Regions from separate parts of the Paenibacillus sp. URB8-2 genome, predicted to be linked through region 1. Evidence: riboswitches for the same ligand, from Rfam matches in the RefSeq annotation. Region 1 holds a riboswitch; each other region holds the start of a gene.

Evidence for each region. Region 1 has a riboswitch for cyclic di-AMP ahead of PUR_RS00495 (C40 family peptidase). Riboswitches for the same ligand answer to the same signal wherever they lie in the genome.
Region 2: linked by a shared signal. The riboswitch ahead of PUR_RS19365 (C40 family peptidase) and the one ahead of PUR_RS00495 (C40 family peptidase) in region 1 are both predicted to bind cyclic di-AMP.
Region 3: linked by a shared signal. The riboswitch ahead of PUR_RS14370 (APC family permease) and the one ahead of PUR_RS00495 (C40 family peptidase) in region 1 are both predicted to bind cyclic di-AMP.
Region 4: linked by a shared signal. The riboswitch ahead of PUR_RS21590 (C40 family peptidase) and the one ahead of PUR_RS00495 (C40 family peptidase) in region 1 are both predicted to bind cyclic di-AMP.

The regions. Positions count from the first base shown of each region.
Region 1 covers NZ_AP023239.1:98,396-105,810, reverse strand. The annotation lists gene PUR_RS00505 (M1 family metallopeptidase) at 1-1,608, shown strand, start outside; gene PUR_RS00500 (hypothetical protein) at 1,619-2,449, shown strand; cyclic di-AMP (ydaO/yuaA leader) riboswitch at 2,682-2,821, shown strand; gene PUR_RS00495 (C40 family peptidase) at 2,842-3,309, shown strand; cyclic di-AMP (ydaO/yuaA leader) riboswitch at 3,654-3,797, shown strand; gene PUR_RS00490 (C40 family peptidase) at 3,803-4,294, shown strand; gene PUR_RS00485 (GNAT family N-acetyltransferase) at 4,637-5,137, shown strand; gene PUR_RS00480 (c-type cytochrome) at 5,241-5,597, shown strand; gene PUR_RS00475 (4a-hydroxytetrahydrobiopterin dehydratase) at 5,719-6,006, opposite strand; gene PUR_RS00470 (hypothetical protein) at 6,228-6,521, opposite strand; gene motA (flagellar motor stator protein MotA) at 6,720-7,415, shown strand, end outside.
Region 2 covers NZ_AP023239.1:4,190,278-4,197,692, forward strand. The annotation lists gene PUR_RS19340 (IS630 family transposase) at 1-193, shown strand, start outside; partial or broken gene PUR_RS19345 (IS630 family transposase) at 282-1,419, shown strand; gene PUR_RS19350 (hypothetical protein) at 1,532-2,173, opposite strand; gene PUR_RS26625 (IS3 family transposase) at 2,474-2,614, shown strand; gene PUR_RS19360 (SHOCT domain-containing protein) at 2,791-3,024, opposite strand; gene PUR_RS19365 (C40 family peptidase) at 3,275-3,745, opposite strand; cyclic di-AMP (ydaO/yuaA leader) riboswitch at 3,750-3,881, opposite strand; gene asnB (asparagine synthase (glutamine-hydrolyzing)) at 4,224-6,104, opposite strand; gene PUR_RS19375 (M56 family metallopeptidase) at 6,233-7,081, opposite strand; gene PUR_RS19380 (BlaI/MecI/CopY family transcriptional regulator) at 7,071-7,415, opposite strand, start outside.
Region 3 covers NZ_AP023239.1:3,135,285-3,142,699, forward strand. The annotation lists gene PUR_RS14350 (MFS transporter) at 1-1,059, shown strand, start outside; gene PUR_RS14355 (protein YmzB) at 1,133-1,468, shown strand; gene murB (UDP-N-acetylmuramate dehydrogenase) at 1,573-2,487, opposite strand; gene PUR_RS14365 (ABC transporter ATP-binding protein) at 2,614-3,411, opposite strand; gene PUR_RS14370 (APC family permease) at 3,718-5,535, opposite strand; cyclic di-AMP (ydaO/yuaA leader) riboswitch at 5,659-5,817, opposite strand; gene PUR_RS14375 (disulfide oxidoreductase) at 6,000-6,464, opposite strand; gene PUR_RS14380 (DsbA family protein) at 6,461-7,213, opposite strand.
Region 4 covers NZ_AP023239.1:4,673,522-4,680,936, forward strand. The annotation lists gene PUR_RS21560 (GbsR/MarR family transcriptional regulator) at 1-369, shown strand, start outside; gene PUR_RS21565 (MarR family winged helix-turn-helix transcriptional regulator) at 515-967, opposite strand; gene PUR_RS21570 (GNAT family N-acetyltransferase) at 1,071-1,520, shown strand; gene PUR_RS21575 (guanylate kinase) at 1,600-2,175, shown strand; gene PUR_RS21580 (sulfite exporter TauE/SafE family protein) at 2,141-2,998, opposite strand; gene PUR_RS21585 (helix-turn-helix transcriptional regulator) at 3,137-4,075, shown strand; gene PUR_RS21590 (C40 family peptidase) at 4,172-4,642, opposite strand; cyclic di-AMP (ydaO/yuaA leader) riboswitch at 4,645-4,778, opposite strand; gene PUR_RS21595 (Fe(3+) ABC transporter substrate-binding protein) at 5,094-6,185, shown strand; gene PUR_RS21600 (ABC transporter permease) at 6,273-7,415, shown strand, end outside.

The DNA of each region.
Region 1 (7,415 bases):
TCCGGCGGCAAGCTGCGCAGCGACAGCATGCCCCAGGACGGATTCGGATCGATAACGCTGACCGATGTGCGAACGACCGACGGCGTCTCCCTGATGCACCGGATGCAGTACGTCCAGCCCGACGACGGCAACCCGGAAGACAAGACCCTGATCAAGATCCATCTGCCGCAGCCGGTGAACGGCGGAGAAAGCGTTACGGTCAAGCTGCGGTTTGAAGTGCGTCTGCCGAAAATATTTGCCCGCATGGGGGAATCCGGCGATTTTGTCATGGCAGGGCAGTGGTTTCCGAAGCTGAGCGTCTACGAGCCCGCAGGGGCGCGGGGCAGGGGGGAAGAAGGCTGGAATTTGCACCAGTACCACGGCACCTCCGAATTTTACAGCGATTTCGGGATATACAGCGTGGCCATTTCCGTTCCCGCGAATTATACCGTGGCTGCAACCGGTTTTCCCGTTAGGAACGCCAAAGTTGCAGAGGGACGAAAAATATATCAATTTTATGCCGATGACGTGCATGATTTCGCCTGGGCCGCTTCTCCGGACTTTGTGTATGCGGAAAAAGCCTACTCCTCGGCGGAAGTGCCCGGCGTTCGGATCAAGCTGTATCTGGACCCCCTGCATAAAAATCTGGAGGAGCGCTATTTCCAGGCCGCCGAGGCTGCGCTGAACGCTTTCAGTAAATGGTACGGCCCCTATCCGTATACCACGCTGTCCATCGTCGTTCCGCCCAAAGCGGGCAATGGAGCGGGAGGCATGGAGTATCCCACCTTAATCACCGCCTTCGGCGCGGAGAGCGGCTCTGCCGATACTTCGCTGGAACGGACGGTGATTCACGAAATCGGGCATCAGTACTTCTATGGAATGGTGGCCAGCAACGAGTTCGAGGAAGCCTGGCTGGACGAGAGCTTTACCTCCTATGCCGAGGACAGGCTGATGCAGCAGGAATACGGGCTCGCCTCCAATCTTCCTCTACAGGCCAGTCTCGTTACGAAACCCAAGCCGCTGACTCTGGATACCTGGAAATACGGCAGCGCGAATGTCTACACCCAGAACGTCTACATTCGGGGCAAGCTGGTGCTCAAGGATATCGAACGGCAGGTCGGCGCCAAGACAATGGATTCCATTATGTCCTCTTATGCCCGCAAATATCGTTTCCGTCACCCGGGCACCGCCGATTTTCAAAAAATTGTGGAAAAGGTGACCAAAAAATCGTGGCAGGATTACTTCGACCGTTACGTATACGGCGGAGGCGCTCCCGATTTCTCCGTTGAGGATATTACTGTAAGCAAAAGTAAAAGCGGCGTCTACGAGTCGCTGACAACCGTCGCCAATAAGGGCAGCCTGTATTCCGGCGTGAGCGTCAAGTTCACCTTCGCCGACGGCCACACGCTGCATAAAGTCTGGGATGGCCAGGGAGGGAAAACTTCGTTCCGGCTCTCCTCTGCGGCTCCTCTTGTTTCGGCCGAGGTGGACCCGGGTCACGAAGTCCTGCTGGAGAACAAGCATATCAACAACTTCAGAAAAGCGGCTCTCCCCTCGGCCCTCGTTTCCCGCTGGACGCTAAGCCTGACAAACGCGATCGAAACTGTGCTCGGCATTTTCGTCTGGTGAGGTGAATCGAATGAGAAAATGGATAATCCGCGGCTGGGGCAGCATCAAGGAACAGCTCTATATACTGATTCTGCTCTTTATCTACCGGCTGCTCTGGGGCTACTTTCTGTACCGCTTTGTAAGGTCGGCTGTTGTTCCCGCGCTGCTGCGTTACCCTTCCGAGAATGCCGGCGGCAGTGCAGCAGGCAGGCTGCTGTATTATATCGATGCCCAGCTCAGCCTGTCTTCCGAACCCGATGTGCGGCGTTGGTTGTGGACACTGCTTATTCTGGCGGGCGTGCGCCTGCTGGCTACGCCGTTCATCCGAGCCGGGCTGCTGCATGAGTTGCATCAGGAGAGCCGGGGTGAACGCGGGCTGTTCTTTTTTCCCGGCATGAAAAAGTACGGGCTGCCCGTTCTGCTCTTCAGCGCCGCCGAATGGGTTCTGACCCTTCTTCCCCTATACTGGCTTCTGCCGAAGGGATACAGACTCATTCTGTCATCCTACTGGGAGCCGGGGCTGCTGCTGCAGATTCTTCCGTATATTCTCGCATGGCTGCTTTACGTGTTTATCATTCGCTTGATCCTGCTATATATGCAGTTCGGTTACACAGGCGGCACCGGAATACTTGCTTCGCTACTGACCGCAATGCGCTGCTTCTTGCCCTCCGCGGCGCTGCGGATTCTGTTCGGGTTAGGGGGGCTCTTGATCTTTCTTGTATCTGCGGTGACGGGGTTTCTCAGTCCCGGACTGCCCGCGCTCTTCATTAGGCAGCTTGCGCCTCTCCCTTCCACTTTATTCGATATGTGGGGATTGTCGGCGCAATATCATCTATGGCGCAGCAAAACGAAGGATTCATAATTAGAAACACCCTATCATTTATGCATAACAGGCGAAAAGAGTTCAAATTCCGTGACAGGAATCTGAACTCTTTTTTATTTTTATATTGGCAAATATTTCGTCCGCTAAATTAAATTTGCCAAACCCCAAATCGTCTGATACAATGAGGCTTGTGTTGAGGTGACAAGTTTGTAATCTTTTAAAACTATTTTGTTATCTTGTCGTATGATGATGAATCAAGTCGATTGTTCTGGTGCATAACTAGCCAAATTCCCGGGCACCGGGGAGCGGGGGAACCATTTTTTGGGTGAATTGATCTTGTAACAAAGAGGTCATAGGGAACCTTCAAACCGAATCCTTAAGCTAACCACGCAGGCATTGGAAGGGGAACACAAGCTTTGAAAGGTCAACATATCAAGAAAAAACTCGCAGCCGCTGCGATAGGCCTTGTGATGGTTTTCACTCTGGGGTCAGGAAGCGCTTTCGCAGATTCGAAAATGGACACTGTTATTGCAAAAACTTTGGGAACCTCATATAAAACCGGTGGAATGAGCACAGCCGGGTTCGATTGTTCCGGATTTACCAAATACGTTTTCAAAAAAGTAGGACTTACCCTTCCTCGTACATCCAAAGCGCAATTCAAAGTAGGAACTTCCATATCGCGCAGCAAACTGCGCTCAGGAGATCTAGTATTCTTCAATACGCTCGGAAACGGCGTTTCCCATGTCGGCATTTATGTCGGCAACGGCAAATTCGCGCAATCCTCTTCTTCACGCGGCGTGACCATCAGCTCGCTTAGCCAGTCCTATTGGGCCAACCGTTATGTCGGCGCCAAACGTGTCATGAGCACAAACGCATACCAAGCCGTGGCTTACGATTGATTAATCTCTTGCCCGGAACATGATCTCGCTAATCATTTCCGGGTTTTTCCTTTTTTCTGTATATAGTTTAGCTATACACCTATTTCGGCGGCTTGAACCAGCTTTTGCAAAAAACAACGCCAAAAAAAATTTTTAGCATAAAAACACGATTTTTATCCAGTGTTTCTAAGTGAATTCACAAATGTAAGCGCTACAAAATCGAATTTTACTATGTTAAAAGTGATTGCCAACCAACAAAAGGTTTGTTACAATAAGCGCAATGAGTTTATAGTAACATTTTTGTAATGATTATTAACATTTTGACGATAATTTTGTCATGATCTACCCACTATAATCCGGACACTATACAGTATGTGCCGAGTTCCCTGACCATCAGGGAAGCGGGGGAACCATCTTTGGGTGAATTGACCTCCTGTTCAAGAGAGGGGTCATAGGGGACCTTCTACCGAATCCTTAAGCTAACCTCGCAGGCATTTGGAAGGAGTCAAATCTTTTGAAGAAGAAGTTGGCGGCAGCATTCCTCAGCTTTTCCATCGTTCTCACACTCGGAGCAGGCAGCGCATTTGCCGATTCGAAAATGGATAAAGTGATTGACGGCGCTATCGGAACCAAATACGTATCCGGCGGCACGAGCACAAGCGGATTCGATTGTTCCGGATTCACCATGTACGTGTTCGATAAGATGGGCATCGATCTGCCGCATCAGTCGGGTTCCCAGTTCAAAATGGGAGATGCCGTGTCCCGCAGCGATCTGAGAGCCGGCGATCTTGTATTCTTTAACACTTCCGGAAAAGGCATTTCCCATGTCGGCATCTATATCGGCTCCGGAAAGTTCGCCCATGCTTCCTCTTCGAAAGGCGTTACCGTCACTTCCCTGAGCGACAGTTATTATGTCAGCCGGTTTGTCGGCGCCAAACGGGTGATGGGCTCCAGCGCTTATCAATCCGTAGCCGTTGATTCTGAAGACAATGATGATGTGCAGTAATACTGCCCTATAGGACCCCTTCCCGGATTTAACCCCGGCGAGGGGTTTTTATTTTAATATAAGAACTTATAAGCTACGCGCTTATCGTTTAGTCTAATATTTCAACTAGAACGGGCATCGTCTCCAAAAGGATGGCGGAACCGTTTCTTTCTTGTGTTATTCTTATTTTACCCCCTCCGGCATTCGTCAAACATGGCTGAGCGCTTTCGGCCAAACTCCTAAAATTTATTCGCTCGCCAGGTTCTCTCCTAACTGCAAAGTTTTTGCGTCGAAATCACCTTTTTTTGTATATAATTTAATATAAAAGGTTTTCCCCTGCGGGGAGAGGAGGTCGCTGAACGTATGATTAGCTCTAATATCATCTTTCATGTCGGGCCCATGACATCTGCGCATGCCAGGGATATCTGCGGTTGGGAATACAAGGCGCCCTATAATATTTACGGCTGGCTGTCTTGGGATCAAATGGAGGCGCTCGGCATTGAATTCGGAGATCCGCGGATTCGGAGGGAGCAGTATGTTTCGGTATTGAACGAAGAGGACAAACTTTGCGGCTTCGCCCAGCTTTTTCCGATGGAAGGCACGGTGCGTCTGGGGATCGGTATGCGTCCCGAATTGTGCGGGCATGGCCTCGGCCATTTGTTTGTGGGAGCGGTTGTAAAAGAGGCGCTGAAACGATATCCCAGTCGAGAGGTCGATCTTGAAGTTCTTACCTGGAATCAAAGAGCCATCCGGGCCTACCGCAAATGCGGCTTTACGATCACCGATACCTACGAACGCCGGACGCCAAATGGAGATAAGCCCTTTTACTGCATGGTCTATGATAAATCCCTCCATAAAAGCTGAATCGGACGGACCACCGTTCATTTTTTTGTCACAAACCCTATGATAACGCTTCACCATCCGTTATAATTAGAGAAGCAGCTTACATAGGGGAGGACGATTGGGGATGCAAAAGTGGATCATGAGCGGATTATTTTTCGCTGCCTGCGCCTTTGCGGTTATACTGATGTTCACACTGCCCGGAAAAGAGCAGGTCGCCGAGCAGAACAATCCGACCATGCCGACCGTTAAGGCTGATCCCGCCAAAGCGGAAGCGACAGTTAAAGCCAATTGCATCACCTGCCACGGCGATCAGCTTCAGGGCGGAGTCGGACCCAATCTGCAAAAGGAAGGCAGCGAGCATACGGCCGAGCAGATTTACAGCATCGTTACCAAAGGACGGGGACAAATGCCTTCCTTCAATGATAAGCTGGCTCCGGAGGAGATTGCCAACATCGCCATGTGGCTGTCCGAGAAAAAATGAGTGCCAAGACAACAATACGCCTCTGCGCAGGAGCATAATGCTTCCTGGCACAGGGGCGTATTTTTAATAAAACTCTTCTCCTGTCGTCTATCGGGTTTCCTCGTAATTAACGGGCCTTCATTTAACGGGTCTTCTCAAACGCCTCATTAAACTCATGGGCTTCACGCACGTCGAGCGCGGTAATGCCGCCTTCCTCGCTTGTTGTAAGCCGCAGAATTACCGTTTTATAATCGATCGTGATATGCGGATGATGGTCGAACGCCTCCGAGATGGCGGCCACCTCATCCACGAACGCAATACCCTTCATAAAATCGTTGAACTGGTATTTGCGCACCATGGCCCCGCTGTCCAGCTTCCAGCCTTCCAGCTTGCCCACCTGCTCATGCAGTTCTCCCTCGGTTAATAACACTTTATGTTTCCTCCCTTGAAAAGCAGCCGTTTAAGTTCCTTTAGCCTTCCCGTTAAACAAAACATCCCTCAGGTTCTTTCGTCCAAGGGATGCGCCAGGAAAAACGCTTATTTTCGGTTTAATGTATTCTTGAATCCCGGCAAATATACCTCAGACACTATCAATTTTAACATGGAGGACAGACTGCGGCAAATGCGGCCGCTTTTTCTGCTTCTGCCTGCTTAGATCAACGTTACCGATTCCAAATCTTCTTCACCGACCAAAATGTTGATGCGGTGCGCATCCTTGTCGTAGATCACGACGCCGCTGCCGACATGAATGACCGGCTCATTCCCGAGGGCAAAGAATAAATCTTCCGCCAGCGCTTCCCATACTTCCAGCTTGGACTCACGGGGCAGCTCCTCCCATTCACCCGGTTCCATCTCGAAAAAAAGGTAACTGTCCGGTATAAGCTCAACCGCTTTGGTCAGATCTCGTAAAATATCTCCATAATCTCTTCCATGCTTTACACCCACCGCTATCACTCCGCTTCATAACTTATGAATACCCTTTCCTCATCCATTATAGCCTAAATGCCTTCACAAAAAAGGGCCGGCTGTCGATAAATAAGAATAGACATAGTTGTTCTCCGTCAGTAAGCCCGCCGCCCACTCAAGGATGATAGACGCGGCATTCGCGAGATCACTTTTAATACTCATGGACGAGGTGTACAAATGCAGATTTCTTCAATTATTGGTCTAGTGCTCGGTATAATAGCGGTGGTTTATGGTATGTACCTCAAACAAGCCCCGCTGGCATCGTTAAACAACCCCGCCGCCTTTACCATCATTCTTGTAGGTACCGCAGCATCGCTGTTCATGGCCTTCCCGATGTCGGAAATCAAAAAAGTGCCGAAATTGTTCAAAATTCTGTTTCTCGGCGGGAAGAAGCTGATCGATAAAGGAGAGGTCATCACCATGTTCATGGAGTGGGCCTCCATTACGCGGCGCGAAGGCCTGCTGGCGCTTGAGTCAAAGGTCGAAGAGATTCAGGATGATTTCCTGCGAAGCGGCATGCGGATGATTATCGATGGCAACGACCAGGAGTTTGTCCGGGATGTGCTGCTTGAAGATATCCACGCAACCGAAGAGCGCCATAAAACAGGCGCGCTAATCTTCTCCCAGGCCGGCATGTACGCGCCTACCCTCGGGGTGCTTGGAGCCGTTATCGGTCTGATCGCCGCCCTTGCGGACATGAGCGCGATGGAGAAGCTCGCACACGCCATCGGCGCGGCCTTTATCGCTACGCTGCTCGGTATTTTTACCGGTTACGTGCTTTGGCACCCGATGTCCAACAAGCTGAAGCGTCTCTCCAAACAGGAAATCCAGATCCGAATGATGATGCTGGAGGGTCTCCTATCGATCCAGTCA
Region 2 (7,415 bases), 1.5 Mb from region 1:
AAACATTGCTGAGATAGAACTCAGTGTAATGACGATCCAATGCCTGAACCGCCGAATCACCTCTATTGAAGAATTGCAGGGCGAGGTGTCCGCTTGGGAAACCGAACGCAACCGAATTCAGAAATCTGTCGATTGGCAATTTACCACGGAGCAGGCACGAGGCAAGTTAAAGCATTTGTATCCTGAAATTTGATCTGGTCAAGGTACTAGTACAGCATCAGAATTAAAATAGTTAACTTTTGGTAGATATGATATAGTCGAGAGAAAAAGAGGTATCGACTATGAAACTACGTGCATATGCGGTTTGCTTGACCCCGGATCAGCAGAAAGAATTACAAGGGGTGTGCTCAAAGGGAAAGTGGCCGCACGCTCACTCCGGCGAGCACAAATTCTGTTGTGGGCGGACGAGAACCGGGTGGGCGGCAAGCTTTCGGACACCACCATTGCGGAGCAATTACACATCCACACCAACACGGTATATCTGGTCCGTAAGACCTTTTCGGAAAAGGGATTACAGGCTGCTGTCGAACGAAAAAAGAGACTGACACCGCCAAATCCTCCAAAGGTTACCGGCGAACTGGAGGCGAAAATCATCGCGCTCAGTTGCAGTACTCCGCCCGCTGGAAGAAGTCGGTGGACCCTTCGACTTTTAGCAGACAAGACCGTTGAACTGGGTTACATTGACAGCATTTCGTACGACACGGTGGACCGCATTTTAAAAACGAACTCAAGCCCCATCTTCGTAAGTGTTGGTGCATTCCACCGAAGCAGAATGCAGCGTTTGTGGCAGCCATGGAAGATGTATTAGAGGTCTACCATTTACCCTACGACAGCGAATGTCCCGTGATTTGCATGGATGAGAAACCGTTCCAACTGCTGGATGACGCTCGAAAACCGATCCCGATGAAGCCCGCCAAGCCGCTGCGTGAAGACTCCGAATACGTACGTCATGGGACCTGCAGTATCTTTATCTTCACTGAACCGCTTGTGGGCTGGAGACACGTCAGCGTTCGTCCTCGCCGCACAAAAATGGAATGGGCGGAGCAAGTTCGAGAACTGTTAGACGTACATTACCCGAGTGCACCCAAAATTCGTTTAGTGATGGATAATTTAAACACGCATTCGATCGCCTCGTTGTATGAAGCCTTTGAACCGGAAACCGCCTTGCGTCTAGCCAAACGGCTCGAAATTCATTACACCCCCAAACATGGCAGTTGGCTGAACATTGCTGAAATTGAGCTGAGCGTAATGACGCGCCAATGTTTAGCAAGACGAATTCCGTCAATAGAAGAATTAGCAAGCGAACTGACCGAATGGGAATCTGCTCGTAACGCTTCTCAAAGAGGTATAGATTGGCAATTCACTACCGAAGATGCACGGATAAAACTTAAAAGGCTTTACCCACAATTTAAAGACTGATGCTGTACTAGCAGCTCATCCGACACTATAATTCGAAAAGATAGGTCAAACCAAAAACAGCAAGAAACTATCCTTCAACCAACAAACAATAATCATAAAAGTCATGATATCATTAATATGAAGTAATCCTCGGTGTCCCCAAAGCCATATACCATTTCTTGAACTCGGATGAGTAATTCGTAAGTATTTGCAGGTTAAACTTTTCATCTTCAGCCATAACTGAATTATGAAAAAGCCCAGAGTAATAACTGGTATACAATTGTTGGCCGTTTTGATCAGATTCTACTTCGTAAGCAGAGATGTACAGCAAAACAGGATCCAACAAAGCACTCATTTCTCTTCCCTCAATCATCCATCCCTCAATGCTGATATTCCAAAAACCAACAATCCCTAATTTCTCCAGATTTGCAACTGTATCTTTCATCCATGATTCAGCTGCAGGTAGTGCCTTTAGTCCGCTGACGCGATTTTGAAGCACTAAGGAGCACTTTTTTCCATTGTTATCATCTATTGGACTCTGTACATGCTTATCTGCATATAACTTTGCGGCTAAAGACTCTAATTCCGCTTTATCACCTTCAAAACTAACACTTGTAACGATCGTTCGCTCTTGATCCGACAATAGCTCATCAGCCAATTGTGACAAAAACTGCAAGTCTTCAATGGTTTCAGAAATGACATGTGGCTTACTGGAGTTAACGCTCATGGCGGCAGTTGTAGCAGCCAAAATCAGAAAAGTAAGTATTTCGCTCAATCATTATACCTCCATTTACCAATAGATGGACTCGCCCATCTATTTTTGTTAAGCGTTAGAATTAATACTACTTTACTTTAAAATTATGTGGAAATCATGTAGACAGGATTCTAGTCGAGGATAAATACTCGGATGCAAAATATTCAGACATAGAATAAGGAAACTATATAACCAAATAAAGCAAGCCATCCATATCAAGCATCATAACATCGAGTTAAATAATATCAACGGAATTCTTCTTGATAATAGATCATATTTCTTGTCCTTTACCAGCCTCTTCAACCTGGGATCCTTTCCTTCATTAAAAAATCCGGATTAAGTTCCTCATATTTCCATTCATCTGTCGAACTTCAGGACTATGTTCATTGGTTTAATTATCACCGAATCCACGGTACATTGAGGTATCTTACTCCTGTACAAGCCAGAAAAGCGCCCTCATAATTATTGTTCAGTTTAGGGTTGACTATCCATTAAGAACGAAGCGGATGGTGCTGCTTGATATAACTAGGGTAGGAAATGTGGAAGCTTTAGTGGAGCAGACGTCTACTATCGTAATCGAGCCTGATAAGCGACATGAATTAAACAGGAGCCTTCTACGTAGCAGGCCCCTGTTTAATTCAAGTCTGACTTTTATTGTCCAATAATTTTCGTCTATGATTAAACTCTTCATCACTGAGTTCACCATTGGCATAACGTTCTTTTAATATCATGAGGGGTCCATCATCCACTCTGTATTTCCTCATTAGCAATCGGATAACTACATAAATTGTTATGCCAATAGCAATGATCAGAAGAAGTAAACCAATCACCATGATGAAGCACATCATGGTCATCTTGGAACCATACATCATTGCACATTCCTCCCATCACTAGCATTTTCATTTCGCAAACCAATTATTCCCTTAGTTCCAAACTCCTTAAATGCGAAACGAGCCTTAGAAGCTATTCATTCGTAAAGCCCCTATTTATTTTTATTTTTGAAATGAGTATTACTGCATTCTATCTGTCCCCAACAACTCTCCACCACTCTCTTAGGGCCTTCAAATGAAAAAAGACAAGCCCGTGTGAATAAACACGAACTTGCCCTTATTGTCCTATTGGTTAGTCACTTATCATTGTTCGGAAACTCTTATCATTCACCACTCGCCGAGCGGTAACGTAACGATTTTGGTAGTATGATTCCGATAACTTACTTATTCTTACTCCTTTGCTGCTGGAGGCGTGTGCAAACTGATTATTACCGATATAAATTCCTGCATGAGATACTCCCTTACCGAAGGTATTAAAAAACACCAAATCACCTGATCGCAAATTTTCTTTAGCTACCGGAGTTCCTTCCTTGGCCTGGGACTGGGATGTACGCGGAAGACTATTTACATTAAACTTTTTCATTACATATAAGATAAACCCTGTACAATCGAACCCTGAAACAGTAGTTCCTCCCCATAAATATGGGGTTCCAATTACTTGTTTCACTGTGCTTTGAAGCTTGATTTCACTTGCAAAGATTGTGGGTGCTGTTGAAGTAAATAAAACTGCAGCTCCTATTAGAGAAATGATGACTTTCTTCAGAACCTTATTCTCCCTTCAATGCCTACGGAGTTAGCTGAGGGTTCGGTTAAAGGTTCCCTATACTCTCTTGATTACAAGAATAATTCACCCGGAATGGTTCCCCCGTTTTCAAAACGAAATTCGGCAGCAAGTTAATATTTTGTAACTATTTCTACTTTATAATATTTAGAAGACGCCTGTCAATACTTTCTCTTACTCGTTTGTTTTATTTTCGATCCACATAGTTCCTACATATTTTTGTAGTACAATTTGCTCTAAAATCTTAATATAACAAGGAAAGATAAGGCAATGGGGAATATCAGCTACTTACGAGTAAAAATCCTTTCTACTACATTTCTATCAAATACAAATAAAGATATCTAAAACTAAAAGCAACAAAATTGTAATGACTATTCACTTTTTTCGTTTACGACCCTACTAGTCAATGATATGAGAAATCTGATAATTAGTCCAAAGACCCATATCCTGCCTTACTATCTTAATTTACCAAAGCACGCTTTATAGAAGACTGCTGGATATACAAAGAATGCCACAACGAAAAAATATAAATTGTCCAAATCTTGCGGGAGTAATCCACTTTTCCCCTTCGATGTTGTTTCAGCATCTCTTTAACATAGATTATTTGAATCCACTGATCAATTCCACTGTTCTCGATTTGCTCGATCATGATGTCACCAATGGAAGTTTGTAACCACTTTCTTAAGGGTACAGGAAAGCCCAGCTTAGGACGGTCTAACACAGGAAAGGGAACTATACCTTCTAAGGCTTTGCGCAGCACATATTTAGTAGTTCCTTTTGCCACCAGTAGAGAGGCAGGAATTTTTCGAGCAATTTCAAAAACCTCTTTATCAAGAAAAGGAACGCGGACTTCTAAAGAGTGAGCCATACTCATCTTATCCGCTTTCATTAATATATCACCGGGCAACCAAAGTTGGAGATCTATTAACTGCATGCGGGTTATGTCATCCAGATTCTTATGTTCCTCATAAATGGCTCTCGTGATTTCCGTCGTAGGTTCCCAGTTTTTATATAGGTCAGGATGAAAATTTAGGACCATCCTTTTTTCATCTTCCGAAAAAATGTTGGCATTTCCGAAAAAGCGCTCTTGCAAAGGGGTCAGTGCTCTTCGGATATAATTCTTTCCATAAAATGAGAAAGGGATTTCACCTACATATTGTTTTAATCGTTTTTTTACTCCTGCAGGCATCCACGATAATGGTTTTAGCGAGTGAGGCTCCCTATAAATGCGATATCCACCAAACAATTCATCGGCTCCTTCACCGGACAGTGCCACAGTAACCTGTTCCCCTGCTAATTGTGCTAACCGGTAAACGGCAATGGCCGATGGATCTGCAATGGGCTCGTCCATGTGCCATACAGCTTTCATGGTATCTTCAAAAAAATGTTGAGCCGAAATCAGTTCCTCGAAATGATTTGTTCCCAGCGCTTCGGCGATTTGTCTAGCAACCACATTTTCATTTTGTTCTCCTTCAAAACCGACTGAAAAGGTTTTAACCGAACGTTGACTCGCTAAGAAACTTGCTATCGCTGTAGAATCAATACCACCAGATAAAAAGCTTCCTAGGGGGACATCACTCTGCGTGTGCAGTTTAACCGAATTCCTAAGACTGTATCTAATTTCTTCGATAAAGGTCTCAAGCGGACGATCCTCTGCTTCAAAGCTTGGCTCCCAATATCTCTGTTTTGTGATTCTTCCCCTGGAATCTATTTTCAAAAAATGACCTGGCTCGAGTTTACTGACTCCACGAAACATTGTAGCTGGCTGCGGAACGTATTGAAGTGTGAGATAATGCAGTAAACTTTTAGGATCGACTGCCGGATTAATATCTTCCACCGCTATAATACTTTTAATTTCCGATGCAAATACAAACTTCTTATGATCCAAGTAATAATAAAATGGCTTAATGCCAAAGTGATCCCGGGCAGCAAACATTTGTTTGTTTTTCCGATCCCAGATAGCAAAAGCAAACATTCCACGTAACTTATCTACACAGCGCTCCTGATATTCTTCATATAGATGGACAATAACTTCAGAATCAGTATTCGTTTGGAATCGGTGTCCCAATCCCTCCAATTCTATTCTTAAGGACTGATAATTATAAATTTCACCGTTAAAAATTAGCCAAAAGGTTTGGTCTTCATTGGATAGTGGCTGACTTCCATTCGATAAATCAAGAATTGATAATCTGGTAAATCCTAAACCGACCTGATTATCGATGATTCGGATTCCGGTGTGATTAGGGCCACGGTGCTGCATCATATGGGTCATTTTCCTTAACATGGATACAGTTGGCCCTTGGTCATTTTCAAATCTCATAATCCCTGCAATTCCACACATAAAAAAGTCCTCTCCTTATTTATAAACTACATATTGTAGTTTAATATACAACTTAAAGCACCTTCTTCAGTTGGTTAACCTTATTTCATAAACTACAATGCGTAGTTTTTAACTTTCAAGAAAAGCGGCTAGCTGCAGCCGCTTATGATAATGATGCTAAGCAATACAAATAGAATGGATGACATAACCACTGGGATTATTTCTAATACAGGAATTTTAATCTTAGCCTTCGGTTGAACCAGCTTTTGAATTCGATAATTAATTGCATCATCAGCGAAACCAACCCCAATAGGTCGTTTTTGTTTACTTCTGGAACATTTATAGAGCACACAAGCTAATTCATACGGTGATTTCATCTGACTAACCGCAAACTGATCCGCTTCAATTTCAGTCCAGACCATAATATAATGAGCTAGCTTTTTTAAGATGGGAACAAACGGTAAACTATTCTTAATGAGATGAATGATCAGTAAGCGAAGCGGATCAAACTTTTGAGCGTGGTTGTACTCATGTAATAAAACAGCAAGAATTTCGTGTTCTGTAAACTCTTGAACAAGCTTTGATGAAAGCACAATTTTCGGCCTGAAAAAACCCGAAGTGAGAGCTAATAACGAATCACGGTGAATGACGACAATCCGTCCATCTATAAAATCATACCGTTTATTAAGCCTGTTAGTTAAAGTGATATCACATTGAGTTTGCACAACCTTATTCCACTGTCGTTCTAGTCTGATCTGCTGATAAACCATGATTATGACTACAAAGAAGCTATACAAGATAATAATATTCAGTCCGACGAAAATCACTTGATGTAATATCGTCCTCTCTGCCAATGCAGAAAGACAATATTCCAGCAATCCCCATATTGGAGAATATCCTCTAAACTCATGTAAAACATATAAGATCATTTGACTCCATATTAGTAAACTAATAAGGATCATCAAACTAAGAGCCACTTGATGCTTTTTAATGCTCATTATCATTAACACCTTTGCGCCACTGCTCCAAGCGAGCCTCCAACAGCTTCATTAGTTCTGGGTCGGCCTCCTGTACAGCATCAACCATGTGGTTGACCATTAGGCCCCCAAAATCATGAATAAGTTCCTCGGTCACAATTCGCGTTTGCTCATTTATAAATGCCTCTTTACTTTGGATGGGTTCAAAATAACTGTGCTTAAACCTTCCCTTACCTACGGTTGTTTTCTTGAGATGACCCTTTTCAAAAAGCCGATTCATTACTGTCATCACAGCATTGTACGACAGCTCTTCTTTGAGAAGAGATTGTACTTGCTTCGCCGTGACTTTTGAGTT
Region 3 (7,415 bases), 2.5 Mb from region 1:
GAGTTCCATGTATCGACCGCAAGCTCCGGCTGGATGGTCAGTGCCTATGCGTTCGGCTACGCCTTGTTCGCTCTGGTGGCAGGCCCGGTGTCCGACCGGCTGAACCGAAAGCATGTCATAATATGCGGGTTGGCCGCCTTCTCCCTCTCTACGGGTTTATGCGCCGCCGCTGTCGGTTTCTGGAGCATGGTTCTGTTCCGTTTTCTGGCCGGGGTCAGCGCTGCCGTCGTATCCCCGCAAATCTGGGCTTCCATTCCGGTCCTGCTCCCCAGGGAAAAGATTTTGCAGGGAATGGGCATCGCCACCGCCGGTCTCTCCATCGCCCAGATGCTGGGCCTCCCCATCGGCAGTTTTTTCGCCGCTCATTCCTGGAATCTTCCGTTTATCGTGATCGGGTTGTTTTCCCTCCTCCTGACCTTTCTGATTCCTTTCCTCCTGCCCTCCATTCCGCCCCACAATCAATCGGCAGACCGCCTTTCTCTCTTAAAGCCATACGCCGGGCTGCTCTCTTCCCGTATTGCGGTTACCGCCTTTGCCGCCTATTTTATTTTTCAGATCGGCAATTTTGCCGCCTTTTCCTTCCTCGGCTCCTGGCTTTCCGGCGATTTCGGCTTAAATGTGGCCCAAATCGGCCAAGTTATGCTGTTCCTAGGTCTCGGCAACATGCTTGGCAGCCTGTTCGGCAGCCGTCTAAGCCAGAAGCTTGGACGCTCCGGAACACTGATTTTGGGCATTCTGGTCAACAGCGTAATGTTTCCGCTGCTCTCACTGACGGGAAATATTACCGGCATTAAGGCAGAGCTGATTGTCATCTTCGGAATCGGCGGGATTCTGTTCCCCATCATGATGAGCTCCCTCCAGTCTTTGTCGGAAACCGCCCGCGGAACGGTCTCGGCTCTGGCGAACACCCTGATGTATTTTGGAACCACGATAGGCGCCGCGGCCGCCGGAGGGATTTATCAGGCCTCGGGTATATTTCTCGGCGTGACCCTGCTGACTTTACTCTGCTTTGTCCTCTCCGCCTTCCTCTTTCGAAAAAGTGGAGTCGCGGCAACTTAGATGGATTCAATTTGCCATAGCAGGGTAAATTACTGATTAAGACTGACAATGTGGCAAAGGATGGGATCGTACGATGGAAGAACATGTACAATTGCTTGCCGATTGGCTGAACGGGCATACAGGCGGAACGATTGTAATCGAAAAACAGGAGTTGGAGGATCGCGACAAGATCTATTTTAAATTGGAACGTGTTGATTACCGGGATGCCGTCGATGTCATTGACGATTATCTGGACAGCGCGCTCATCCTGCACGGTACGGGCAGAACAATGAACGCGGACGGCGAACTGGTCAGCCTTCCGCTTCAGAGCTACGAGATCGCAGTCAGCGGCCTTGCTTTCACTTCCGCGGATGAGACAAGAGTGCAAGCGCAAACGGATCGGGCCAAATATACGCTAGCGCTTGAGTAAGAGCAAGCAAAAAGCTGCTGGGAATGGAGGTTAGCCCCCCCTCATTCCCAGCAGCTTTTTTTGAAGATTAGAAATGTAGAACAAAGCCGGGAGCCGTCATCACTTTACAGCTCTTCGCCGATAATCTCGACTTCCGTCTCCAGCTCGACGCCGAAACGCCCCTTTACAGTCTCTCTCACATGCTGAATCAGTCCGATATAATCGCTTGCCGTAGCGTTATCCGCATTAATGATGAACCCCGCATGCTTTTTCGATACTTCAGCTCCGCCGATTCTTGTCCCTTGAAGTCCGCTTTCCTGAATCAACTGGCCTGCAAACCGTCCCGGAGGCCGCTTGAAGACACTGCCGCAGGATGGATATTCGAGCGGCTGCTTGGACTCCCGCATCTCGGTCAGCTTATCCATCGCCGCCTTAATTTCCTCGTGGGTTCCCGGCTTCAGGGCAAAACGGGCTTCCAGAATGAGATAATCGCCGCTGGAGAAGACGCTTTTCCGGTAGCCCCACTTCAGGTCATCTCCTTCCAGCTTTACGATGGCGCCGGTCTTGTCGATGGCAAGCGCGCTTTGCAGCACATCGGCCACCTCGCCGCCGTAGGCTCCGGCGTTCATGTACAGCGCACCTCCGACCGTGCCGGGAATGCCGCAGGCAAATTCAAGACCCGTCAATTTCCGCTCAAGTGCGAAACGGGAAGTATCAATAATTTGGGCTCCGCACTGGGCGATGACCACATCGTCCTTAAAGCTGATGCCGGTTAATCCGGACGTTTGCAGAACGATGCCGCGCACGCCTCCGTCCCGGATAATTACGTTTGAACCGTTCCCTAATATAGTAAGCTTAATGCCGTTTTCGGCAGCGTATGTAAAGACCGCTTGAATTTCCTCGTAAGTGGAAGGCTCAGCCAGAATGTCCGCCCGGCCGCCCATTTTGGTGAAGACATGATCTTTGAGCGATTCATGGCTCTTAATCGTTCCGGACGGAACAAGCCTTTGCAGATCCTCTTGAATTTTGCCGATATCCATGGGTTTGCTCCTTTAGTTGTTATACATATCTTTAGGCAATCCTCACTTTAACAACGAACAGGCTCCCTTGTCAATGACAGGAGCCCGTTAATCGGCTTTAAGTTTTCAGCTATGGATTCGGTTCAATTAGACAGCCTTGCTCTTAGCAAGGCTGTAGGGCAGACACAGCGGCAATCCCGTCCGCGGATCATCGACAATATCCGCCTCGATCCCGAACACTTCGCGCAGCACGTCCGGAGTCATAACATCTACCGGAGCGCCTTCGCTGACTACGGTGCCCGATTTGATCGCAACCATATGTTGGCCGAAGCGTGAAGCGTGGTTCAAATCGTGTACGACCATAATAATCGTCCGGCCCTCCCGCTCGTTCAGCATCTGCAGAAGCTGAAGCACTTCAAGCTGATGCGCCATATCCAGAAAGGTCGTCGGTTCGTCCAGGAACAAGATATCCGTCTGCTGGGCCAGCGCCATGGCAATCCATGCGCGCTGCCGCTGTCCTCCGGACAGGCGTTCGATCGGCCGGTCGCTGAAATCGCCCATCCCGGTAACTTCAATAGCCGAGGAAATGATCTTCCGGTCTTCCACAGTGAGAGAGCCGAAGCCCTTCTGATGGGGATAACGCCCGTAGCTCACCAGTTCGGAAACGGTCAATCCGTCCGGAGCGGTCGGATTTTGCGGCAGAATCGCGAGCTGGCGCGCAACTTCCTTCGTCGATTGGGTATGAATCGACTTGCCGTCGAGCAGCACACTGCCGCTGGCCGGCTTCATCAGCCGGGCCATCGTTTTGAGGATCGTCGATTTCCCCGAACCGTTGGCTCCCACGAGAGCCGTAATCTTCCCGGTCGGAATCGACAAGTTTAGATCCTTTACAATAATCGACTCCGCATAGCCGATACTTAATTGATTCACATTCAAACGTTCCATCATAAACAGTTCACTTCTTTCCTGTTATCTCCATATCACCACGGATATTATTTTTAGCCTTGTCTTCTCAAATGATATTGATTATCATTATCCGTGTCAACATAAAAGATCATAACTTCCCCGCTTCTGCTTAGTCATGTAAGAAGAAACGGCTTCGCCGTCCTCTGGAAGAGGAAGGCATCCGTTTCTCGTAATAATATCAGGTTAAGGATAAGCGCGAAGCTTATACTTTCTGATATTGCCAAAAAAGCTGCCGCCGGAGACATTCTCCAGCAACAGCTTTCTGCCAACGGGCTGTCTGCCCGATTATTTATTCAAATGATACGGAACCGTCGCAACGACGATATCCTTGTGATTCATGAGATAAGTCCGGATAAATACGCTCGTCTGATTATGCAGGACGGCCTGCCACCAATGCTTGGTAATAAACTGCGGAATCAGAATCGTAATATGATCCGTCGAAGCATTCTTCCACTCCACCGTATCGATAAATTTAACCAGCGGACGCATGATGCTGCGGTACCGGGAACGAAGGACGATCAAGCGCACTCCGGGATTCCATTCCTCCCACTTCAGCTCCATTTTGCGGATTTCTTCTTCGTCGAAGCCGACATAGACGGCAACCACATTATCAGTTAACGATTTGGCATAGCTGATCGAATGAAGCACCGCACGCGTTACGGCGGATACCGGGATAACAATCGTGCTTCCTTTAATACATGGCTTATCTTTATCCAACTGAATCCGGAGCTGGTCTGCCGTATTCATATAGTGACGATGAATGCGGAAGAAAATAAGCATAACAATCGGCAGGAAGATGAAAGCCACCCATACGTTCGAGAATTTGGTAATAATGAAGATAAGCGTAATGGTAAGGGTTGTCAGCATTCCGACCGTATTCACGGCAAATTTGGTCCGCCAGCCAGCCGGCTTCAGCTTATACCAGCGAATCATCATGCCAAGCTGGGAAAGAGTGAACGGAATAAATACGCCGACGGCATAGAGCGGAATCAGATTTCCGGTTTCGCCGTGAAATGCAGCAACGAGCAGACAAGAAGCCACTCCCAGGAAAATAATGCCGTTGGAGAAGCCGAGACGGTCGCCACGGACCATAAAAGCATGCGGCATATACTTGTCTTTAGCCAGCATGAACGACAGCAGCGGAAAGGCCGAGTAGGCCGTATTGGCCGCCAGGAACAAGATGACCGCCGTTATCGCCTGAATGCAGTAGTACAGGACGCCCCGTCCGAAGGTCGATTCGGCAATTTGCGAAACCACCGTTTCATTGGCGTTCGGGGTAATGCCGTACCAGTAAGCCAGCAGTGTTATACCGGTAAACATGAATCCCAGAATCAAACCCATCATCATGAGGGTTTTGGCGGCATTTTTTTCCGCTGGGGCCTTAAAGTTCGGAATGGCATTCGATACCGCTTCGACACCGGTCAGCGCCGAACAGCCGGAGCTGAAGGCCTTAAGCAGCAGGAACAGACTGACATTGGATACCGCACTGCCGATTTCGGGAACAGCGGCATGACCGCCGCCAGCCGCATATTTGACCAAACCGGAGACGATCAGAACCACGATAGACAAGACGAACAAGTATACCGGGACGGCAATGAAAGAAGCCGACTCGGTCACGCCGCGAAGATTGATAATAGTCAAAATGATGATTACCGTGACCGCAATCGCCACAGTATGGTCGTGCAAATTCGGAAACGCCGAAGTGATCGCATCCGTACCAGCCGAGGCGCTAACTGCAACCGTCAGGATGTAATCCACAAGCAGGGAACCGCCTGCGAGCAGTCCCGTGGAAACCCCGAGATTATCCTTGGCTACGATATAGGCTCCCCCGCCTTGAGGATAAGAGAAAATCGTCTGCCGGTAGGATAAAATCAGAATTGCCAGTAATCCCAGTACCGCGAGGGCAATCGGCAAAGAATACCAGATAGCCGTAAAACCTGCTGCTATCAGCACGATCAAAATCTGTTCCGTTCCGTATGCGACGGACGAAAGTGCGTCCGATGACAGAACGGCAAGTGCCTTCACTTTGGTTAACTTTTCCTGGTCGAGTTCGGTTGATTTTCTGGGACGACCGATCAATAGTCGTTTTACTCTGCTTACCATTTGGATACAGTTCCTCTCTTTGTTGAGTTGAAACGGTAATACCGCGCGCCGTTTTCAGTGGTGGATTTTCATAAATAAGGGCACAAAAATAAGCATACGGAAATGACCGCATGCTTATGCATGATCATATCCCACTGTAGCTTACGAGGTTAGCTGGCGGATTCGGACTGTGGAAGCCCTACGGACCGGATAACATCCCGGCACCGATTCACCCCGTTGACCGCTGGGCGGTCAAGTTGGTTCCCCCGTTTTTCCATTTGGAAAATTCAGCGCATATTCAACTTCTCACAAGGTCTAATATTAGTCTATATTGCCATAGCCGTAAACAGTGAAAATGATGAAAAAGAAATGAAAAACGGACTAATTCACGCAAATTCCCATCAAGAGATAATCATGTCGTTCATTATCTTGTATTATCCCTGCAGCACGGGTTTTTATGTCCATTACGGAAGAAAACTTCCCCGTTAAGAGTTGATTCCGTCCTCCGCCTCTTCCGTTTCCTCCTCCTCGCGCGCTCTGGCGTTCCACAGCATCAGGGCTATAAGGATAAAAGCCGTCAGCGCCAGCAGCGGGATCGTAATGAAACCGAAAAAATTCAGATAATCTTTCGTGCATGGCACACCGATGGTGCAAGGAAGTACTTTGCCGAGAGCCGGTATTTTCTGCTCCGCGTAATGATACAGCGATATGCTGCCCCCTATAACGCTAAGCGGAAGCACGTAAGGAACAATACGCTTATCATTCCGATAGGTCGCTATACCAAGAAGAAGCACCTGCGGGTACATGAAAATCCGCTGGAACCAGCAGAGCTTGCAGGGTTCGTATTTCAACACCTCACTTAGGTAGAGGCTGCCGGCTGTGGCAACCAAGGATACAAACCAGGCCAGGTAGAGACCATACCGACTCAGGAAGCCGGAGAATGATTTCATTCCGTCTCAACCGCCTTTGCCGCCGTCTCAATCTCCTTGGCGATCGCTTCGAGATTGAAAGGCTCATTGGCCTTTATACCATTTATAAACAGCGACGGTGTACTTGTAACACGGCTGTCCTTTGCTGTCGCGTTATCTCTTGCCAGTTCATCCTCATAAGTACGCTCTTGAATGTCCTTGCGCAGCAGATCGTAATCGACATCAAGCTGTTCTTTTTGCGCAAGCTCAACCAGGAAATCCTCGGTCGCCCACTCGGTCTTCTCGTCCCCCTGATTGGCATACAACGCATCGTAATATTTCCAGAACGCTTCGCTATTCTGATGGTAAACCGACAACGCCGCTAAGGAAGCGGTCTCGGAATCGGGACCGATGAAGGACATATTGACGAAATACAGGGCAGCCTTGCCTTTTTCGATGTAATCCTTCACAAGCTGCGGCTTGACAACGCCGGAGAATTGGGCGCAGGCCGGGCATTTATAATCTCCGAACTCAACCAGCTTAACGGGCGCATCCGCCGCTCCAAGTCTTGGAAGCTCATCATACTTAAAAGACACCGGACTCGCGGAACTTCCCGGGCTGCCCGTATTTTTGGAAGCCAATACAAACATCGCAGCAAAAAGAACGACCACGAGCAGGATCGCTCCTAGTAAAAGGATATGTGTTTTCTTCTTCTGCCGTTCCTGTTCGGCCCGCAGCTTTTCTTGGGCCAGGGCTGGGGAGACTGTTCTGCTTTTTTTCGGTTTGCTCAATGTTATAATTCCTTTCTGTCCTGTCGGACCGGAGTAATGGCATGAAGACATAGTGCAGAAAAATTATATAATCATTGAACTCGCTTTGGCAAACAGGACGGCTTCCTGCTCTGGTACTCATTAAAATTCCGCAGCAATGAAAAGGGTGCCCCTAGAGCCGTTGGCTTTAGGGGCACCCTTGGGCAAATAATATAAGTGCTGC
Region 4 (7,415 bases), 1.0 Mb from region 1:
ATGAGCAAGACGTCCATGAGCACGGGTGTCCGCACGCTGCTTGATCTTAAAATGATCGATAAAGTATGGGGCAAAGGAACGCGCAAAGATCTGTTCGAAGTGTCGTCCGACTGGTACCAGAACTTCAGCGACTATTTCTCGATTAAATGGAGAAAAGCGGTTGAGAGCAATATGAACGTCCTGTCGAAGTCGCTAAATGAGATTAGGGCGATGAAAGAGGAATATGGCGGGCAAGAGGAACTGAACTCTCTGCTGCATAACGACGAACGCAAAATCGAAGAAGCCATCCAATATTACCGCTGGCTGCTGAAGCTGATCGAGGCTATGGAAACCGGCAAAATATACGAACTGATTCCAAAGGAAGAATAGAAAGCGTCATTTCATTGCGAGAGCTGTTTCTCTAGTTTCATCGAAAAGGAGCCTTTAACCGAACCGGACGTTCGTTAAAGGCTCCTTTTTCATTCCTTCTGCGGCTGTTAAAACAAGCGTGGGCCATACTTGGTGGGCAGCCGCCCTAATAGCTTCTTTTATTGCCCTTTTTCACATATTCCCAATCCCGCTCCACATTCCGTCTCACCCGCTCAAGCAGCTTATGAAGCGCCCCGATTTCTTCCGCTGACAATCCTGCGAGCGCCGCTCTATCGGAGTAATCCGCCTCCCGTTTCAGAAGAGGATAGGTCCCTTCCCCTTTGGCCGAGGGAAACAGCCTTTTGATCTTCCGATTCGCGGGATCGCTTTTCTTCTCGATAAATCCCTGCAGCTCCAGCTTGGCTATGGCGCGCGCCGCGGTGGTGCGGTCTACTTTGATCATTTCGGCAAGCTTCTCCTGAATGATTCCGGGCTCCTCGCAAATCCGGATCAGGTACAGATATTGCCCCTTGGTCAGCTCCAATTCTTTGAACTCGATGTTGCTGATGGAGTCAAACGCCCTGGCGATCATTCCGATCTCGCGCAATATTTCTCTCATTCTCCACCTCCGTGTTTTATTGTATTTACAACAATTTCGACGTATACTGGTGAAAAACCTTTCGTTATTTCATTATTTATTCCCATTTATGAGGTGAGAACTGTTGAACTGGCATGTGAAGGCATTTGATGAGTTGTCCAATCTGGAGATCTATAACATACTGAAGGCAAGGACCAACATTTTCGTCGTTGAACAGAACTGCCCCTATTCCGAGGTGGACGGCAAGGACCTGGCCTGTCATCACCTGTATCTGGAGGATCACGGCGATATTGTCGCCTACCTTCGAATTCTGCCCCCGGGCGTGGTATATCCCGAAGCGTCAGTCGGCCGGTTTATCGTAAATCCGAAGCTTCGGGGAACGGGCATTGGCAGAGAGCTGTTCGGCAGGGGACTTGCTTTTGTCAGAGAGAATTTACGGGAAACCCGCGTCAAAATTCATGCGCAGGCTTACCTTCAAGACTTTTACGCTTCCTTCGGCTTCGAGCCGGTGTCGGACGTCTACCTGGAAGACGGGATTCCGCATATCGAAATGCTTCTGTCGCCGGAAGAATAAGCCATCCGGTCTTGCCTCATTGGCGGACAACCGGCTGCGATTTACCGCATCCATTTCCCCCGATAAAGGAGTGTTGGCATTGGGACGCATTATCGTGCTGTACGGACCGTCCGCTTCCGGCAAAAGCGAGATTCAGCGGCAGCTTACCGGACCCGGGTTTCCCCGGATCATCACGGCGACGACCCGTCCGCCGCGGCCGCATGAAACGGATGGCGTGCATTACCTGTTCCTGGACAAAGAGAGCTTTCAGGAGAAAATGGCGCGCGGCGAGCTGATCGAATGGACGGAGTATAACGGTGAATGGTACGGCACACTGCGCTCCAGCATCGAGGAGGCGATAGCCGGCCCGGCGGATGCCAATATCATTATGGATCTGGCCGGCGTGCTTGCGCTTAAACAGCGTTACAGAGAGCATGTTGCCGCCATCTACATCGGCGCCGACCTCCCTTCTCTCGCCAGAAGGCTGGCCGAAAGAGGCGGAGACACGGCCGAAACGGCAAGCAGGCTGCAAAAGGCCCGGGAGCAGGAGCTCACCGAGGCCTATATGAAGCCTGCGGACGCCGTCATTTGGAACAGCGACGGCGCTGACTTCGAGGATACGCTGAAGCGGGTACGGGAAGTTATAGCTTCCTTTCCCGGGCGGGGGATGCAATGACGACCTTGCCTGCCCGCGCCGATTTGAGCGCTTTTGTAAACATTTTGATCGCGGACAGGATCAATATGAATCCCAGAACCAATTTGAGCAGGCTGGAAGAAACATAGACGATCAAGAGTCCGCCGATAAATGAACCGATAATCGAGCCGATTCCCATGGGAACGACGAGTTCCCTCCATTCTTTTTTCTCCGCGTAGGCACCATTTGAACCATGCCTGATCATCCCGATCACCACAGTTGGCAGACTGATCAATACGCTGGCGGTGCCCGCGATTTTGATATCCACCCCGTAAACGAGCAGCAGAGTCGGAATAATCAGTTCCCCTCCGGCAACCCCGAGCAGACTGCTCACGATGCCGATTCCTATCCCAAAAGCAATGCCAACGAGTACGGCTGCCGGCAGCGGCATCGGTATTCCGCTGGAGACCACCGGGGAGAAGCCTTCGACGACCAGCAGGATGCCAATGGAAACGAGCAGAATGAGAATGACTTTCTCGAGCGTGTGCTCGGACAAACGCTTGGAGTAGTTCGCCCCCGTGTAGGCGCCGATCATCCCGCCGGCGATAAAAGAGGCAATGACGGGCAGAATAGCCGTCAGAGCTGGAAGCGAAGCCTGGGGAAGGCGCATGATCAGCGAGGAGATCAGGGTGACCAGGCTGACGGCCAAATTAAATGCCACCGCCTGACGCGTCGGATACTTGAACAGACCCACGAGCACAGGAAGGCGGAATTCCGCTCCGCCGAGTCCGATCAATCCCCCGAGGCAGCCAATTGGCGCTCCCGTTAATACAGCTAGCAGTGATTTTTTGCCTTTTTCATTCATAAATCCTTTACCTCCTCCCATAAAACCGTACAAAACACCACGAAACGTAACAAAACCGGATTTAAAAAAAGTGTATCCTAGCCTATAATGATTGACAAGAGCAACATTTGAACGAATATTGACGAGGTGATCTTCCCCATGTCCGACAGCACGCTTTCCTATTCACCCGAAGAGGTGTCCAAAATTCTTAAAATATCCAAAGGGACCGTGTACGACCTGATCAAACGGGGTGAGCTTCCGTCCTACCGGATCGGCAAAAAGCTGCGGGTCACCCCCGCCGACCTCGAGGCCTACACCCGCCCATCCTATGCAGCCGAAAAGCCCCATCCCGTACCTCCGGCCGTCTCCATGGAGAAGCTGATTATCGATAACCAGGGACTCATTATATGCGGCCAGGACATTGTCCTTGATGTGCTTGCCACCCATATGGAAAAAAGAACTCCCGCCATCCGCTCCCTTCGTTCCTACGTCGGCAGTCTTGACGGGCTGCTGTCCCTGTACCGGGGCACCGCCAATCTCGCCGCCGCCCATTTATGGGACGCCGAGACCGATGAGTTCAACACGCCGTACGTCCGCCGGCTTCTGCCCGGACACCGGAGCGTAATCGTTAATCTGGTATTCCGCAATCAGGGATTTTACGTTGCTCCCGGCAACCCGAAGAATCTGCGCTCCTGGGAGAGCCTGCTGGAACCGGGAATCGTCCTGGCCAACCGGGAAAAAGGCTCGGGGACCCGCATCATGCTGGACGAGTGGCTGCGCAGCAGCAGCATCGATCCCCATTCCATTCAGGGATATGAACATGAGGAGCCGAGCCATATCGCCGTGGCCAGCGCCGTCGCGCGGGGCATTGCGGACGTGGGAATTGGAACGGAAAAAGCGGCGCAGCAGGTGTCCGGGGTCGATTTCATTCCGCTCAAGAGGGAGCGGTACGATCTGGTCTTTTACAAGGAGGATATGGATAAACCGCAATTTCAGGCGCTTCTGGCCACACTGCGGTCGCCCGAATTCAGACATGAAGTAAGCGGACTCGGAGGTTATGATATTTCTAGCTGCGGTGAGATTGTCGGAGAGGTGTGACAGGGGGAATTAGGGGTCTGAAAATTACCGGGGACCCTGAGCAAACAAGAAGGACAAGCCCGGCGAAATGCCGCAGGCTTGTCCTTCTTTATGTATCTACTGACTCATCATCTTGGAGTAACTCTTCTCATCCACTACCCGGCGGGCGGTAACATAACGGTCCTGATAATACGAATCGGACAGCTTGCTTATTCTGACTCCCTTGCTGCTGGAGGAATGAGCGAACTGATTGTCGCCTATGTAAATTCCCGCATGGGAAACCCCTCGGCCGAACGTATTGAAAAATACCAAATCACCGACACGCAAATCGTCTTTGGCTACCGAGGTTCCAACCCTGGCTTGGGACTGGGAAGTGCGCGGCAGATCATCGACGTTAAATTTCTTTAGGACATACAGGATAAAACCGGAACAATCGAAGCCGGAGGTGGTAGTGCCTCCATAAACGTAAGGTGTTCCGAGAACCTGGTCCACGACACTCTCAAGCTTAACTTCACTTGCATATGTACTGGGTGCGGCGGAAGTAAATATAGCAGCGGCTGCTAGCAGCGATAGGATGACTTTCTTCAGAGTTGTTCTCCCTTTCAATGCCTACGGAGTTAGCTGAGGATTCGGTTAAAGGTTCCCTATATTCCCTTGCTTGCAAGAATAATTCACCCGGAATGGTTCCCCCGTTTTCAACAACGAAATTCGGCAATAGTTAATATTTTGTAACTATTCATACTTTAATACATCAAAAAGAAGGCTGTCAATCCTTATGTAACCCCGTTTTTTATAAGGAAAACAAGCATGATCCTGGCCTCCATTCATTTCGTTAAAAAGAACAAAAATGTAACTACACCTATCTATATTCCAGGATGTGGAACTCCACCGCGAGATTGTGACGAAAATATGCTTATTTAAAATAACTATTATAAATTCCAAAGACATTTAAATTTAATCTTATTGACATGAAGAAAGCAGTGAAGTTATCATGTTGCTAATTGAGAATAATAATCATTATCTAGGGGGATGTTTGAAAATGGTGAAGCGTAAATTTTTTGCTCCATTGCTTACGGGAGTACTTGCTGCCGGTCTGTTGGCCGGTTGCGGCGCGGACAAGGCGAGTGAAGCCGGTGCGGGTAATACAGAAGAGACAAAGCCGAGCGCACAGGCAGCGGAGCAAGTCGTCAATATCTATTCCGCACGGAGTTATGACGTGGACGCTCTACTGTATAAGAAATTCACGGAAGAGACCGGCATCAAAGTAAACGTGATTGACGGTAAGGCGGAGGAACTGATTGAGCGCATGAAGCGCGAAGGCGAAAGCACACAGGCTGACCTGTTCCTCACGGTAGACGGCGGCGTGTTGAACAATGCCAAGCAGGCCGGACTGCTCCAGCCGGTCACTTCGGCAACGATCGACCAGAATGTTCCGAAAGACCTGCGTGACCCGGACAATGAGTGGATCGGACTCTCCACACGCGCCCGCGTCATCGTCTACTCCAAGGATCGTGTAAAACCGGAGCAGCTCTCCACCTATGAGGACCTGACCAGCCCGGCCTGGAAAGGCAAAGTGCTTGTTCGTCCGTCCTCCAGCTTGTACAACCAGTCCCTGCTGTCCTCTTTCATTGAATTGAACGGCGAAGCGAAAGCGGAAGAATGGTCCAAAGGATTGGTAGCCAATCTGGCCCGCACTCCGGAAGGAAATGACCGTGACCAGGCCAAAGCGATTGTCGCCGGTGTAGGCGATGTGGCGCTGATGAATACGTACTACGTGGGCCTGCTGATCAATTCGGACGATCCGGAAGAAGCGAAAGTCGGTAAAAGCATCGGCGTCTTCTTCCCGAACCAGGAAACGACTGGCACTCATGTGAATATCAGCGGCGCGGCTGTAACCAAGTACAGCAAGAACAAGGACAACGCCGTCAAGCTGATTGAATTCCTGACCGGCGTCGAAGCGCAGACGATGGTTACCAATGAAAACTTCGAGTTCCCTGTTAATGCCAAGGCTGAGCTGCCCGAGCTGCTCAAATCCTGGGGAACATTCAAAACGCAGCACATTGATTTCAACAAACTGGGCGTTAATAATGCCAAAGCAATTGAAATCATTAACAAAACAGGCTGGAAATAATTTATGAATCTAAACACAGTTAAGGTACAGATACAAAGACGCCTTAGCGGTTGGCGAATCGCAAGCTTGGCGGGGGCGGCAGTTATTTTGCTGCCCATTCTTTTTGTACTGCTCTCGGTATTTAATCCGCCAAGTGGCAATTGGGTTCAAATCAGGCAGTACCTCGTAAAGGATTATATCGCCCAAACGGTTCAGCTGACGCTGATGGTTGCCGTGCTGACAGCATTGCTCGGGGTAACGCTGGCCTGGCTTACGGCGGTCTTTGATTTTCCGGGAAAACGGTTCTTTAGGTGGGCGCTGATTCTTCCTCTAGCCATTCCTCCATACATCGCCGCTTTTACATACAGCACGATGTTCAGCTACACCGGCATTGTCCAGACGACACTGCGGAACCGGTTCGGAATTGTTCCCAATCAGGAGCTGATTACCGTCTCCTCCATGCGGGGCGCGGTCCTTGTATTTACTTTGTTTCTGTTTCCTTATGTATATCTGATTACCAAATCGTTCTTAGAAAAACAGAGCGCCTCATATATTGAGAACGCCCGGCTGCTGGGTAGGAATGGCTTGTCCATATTCCTGCGGGTCGCACTTCCATTATCCCGTCCAGCCATTGCGGGCAGTATCAGCCTCGTGATCTTTGAGGTGCTGAGCGATTACGGGGTAACGAGTTATTTTGGCATTCAGACCGTCTCGACAGCGATCTTCCAGACCTGGTTCGGAATGTATGATGCCGATTCGGCGATGCGCCTTGCCGCCTGGCTCATGATGATTGTCATCGGCTTGTTCCTGGTCGAAATGCTGCTGCGCAAACGGCGCGCATACAGCTCGACGACGAGTAAGTCGAGGCCGCTTGTGCCGAGGCGCTTAACGGGAGCTCGCGGGTGGGCAGCCTCCCTGTTCTGTATGATCGTTTGGTGCGCAGCCTTTTTGTTCCCGCTTTTGCAATTAATCGTATGGGCGGGCTGGACGTTTGACAGCATGTGGAACGCGGGATTGTTCCGACTGATCTACCAAACCTTGTTCGTGGCTGTCGTCTCCACCTTGATCATCATGATTTTTTCACTGATTGCCGCCGGGGCGAACCGGACGCGTTCCACCGCTTCATTTGTGCTCTCCAAGGCGATAACCGCCGGATATTCCATGCCCGGGGCCATTATCGCCATCGGTGTGCTGGTTGTTTTTTTGAAGCTGGATAAAGTCTGGGCGGCCTTTCATCATCAGCTCGCGCTT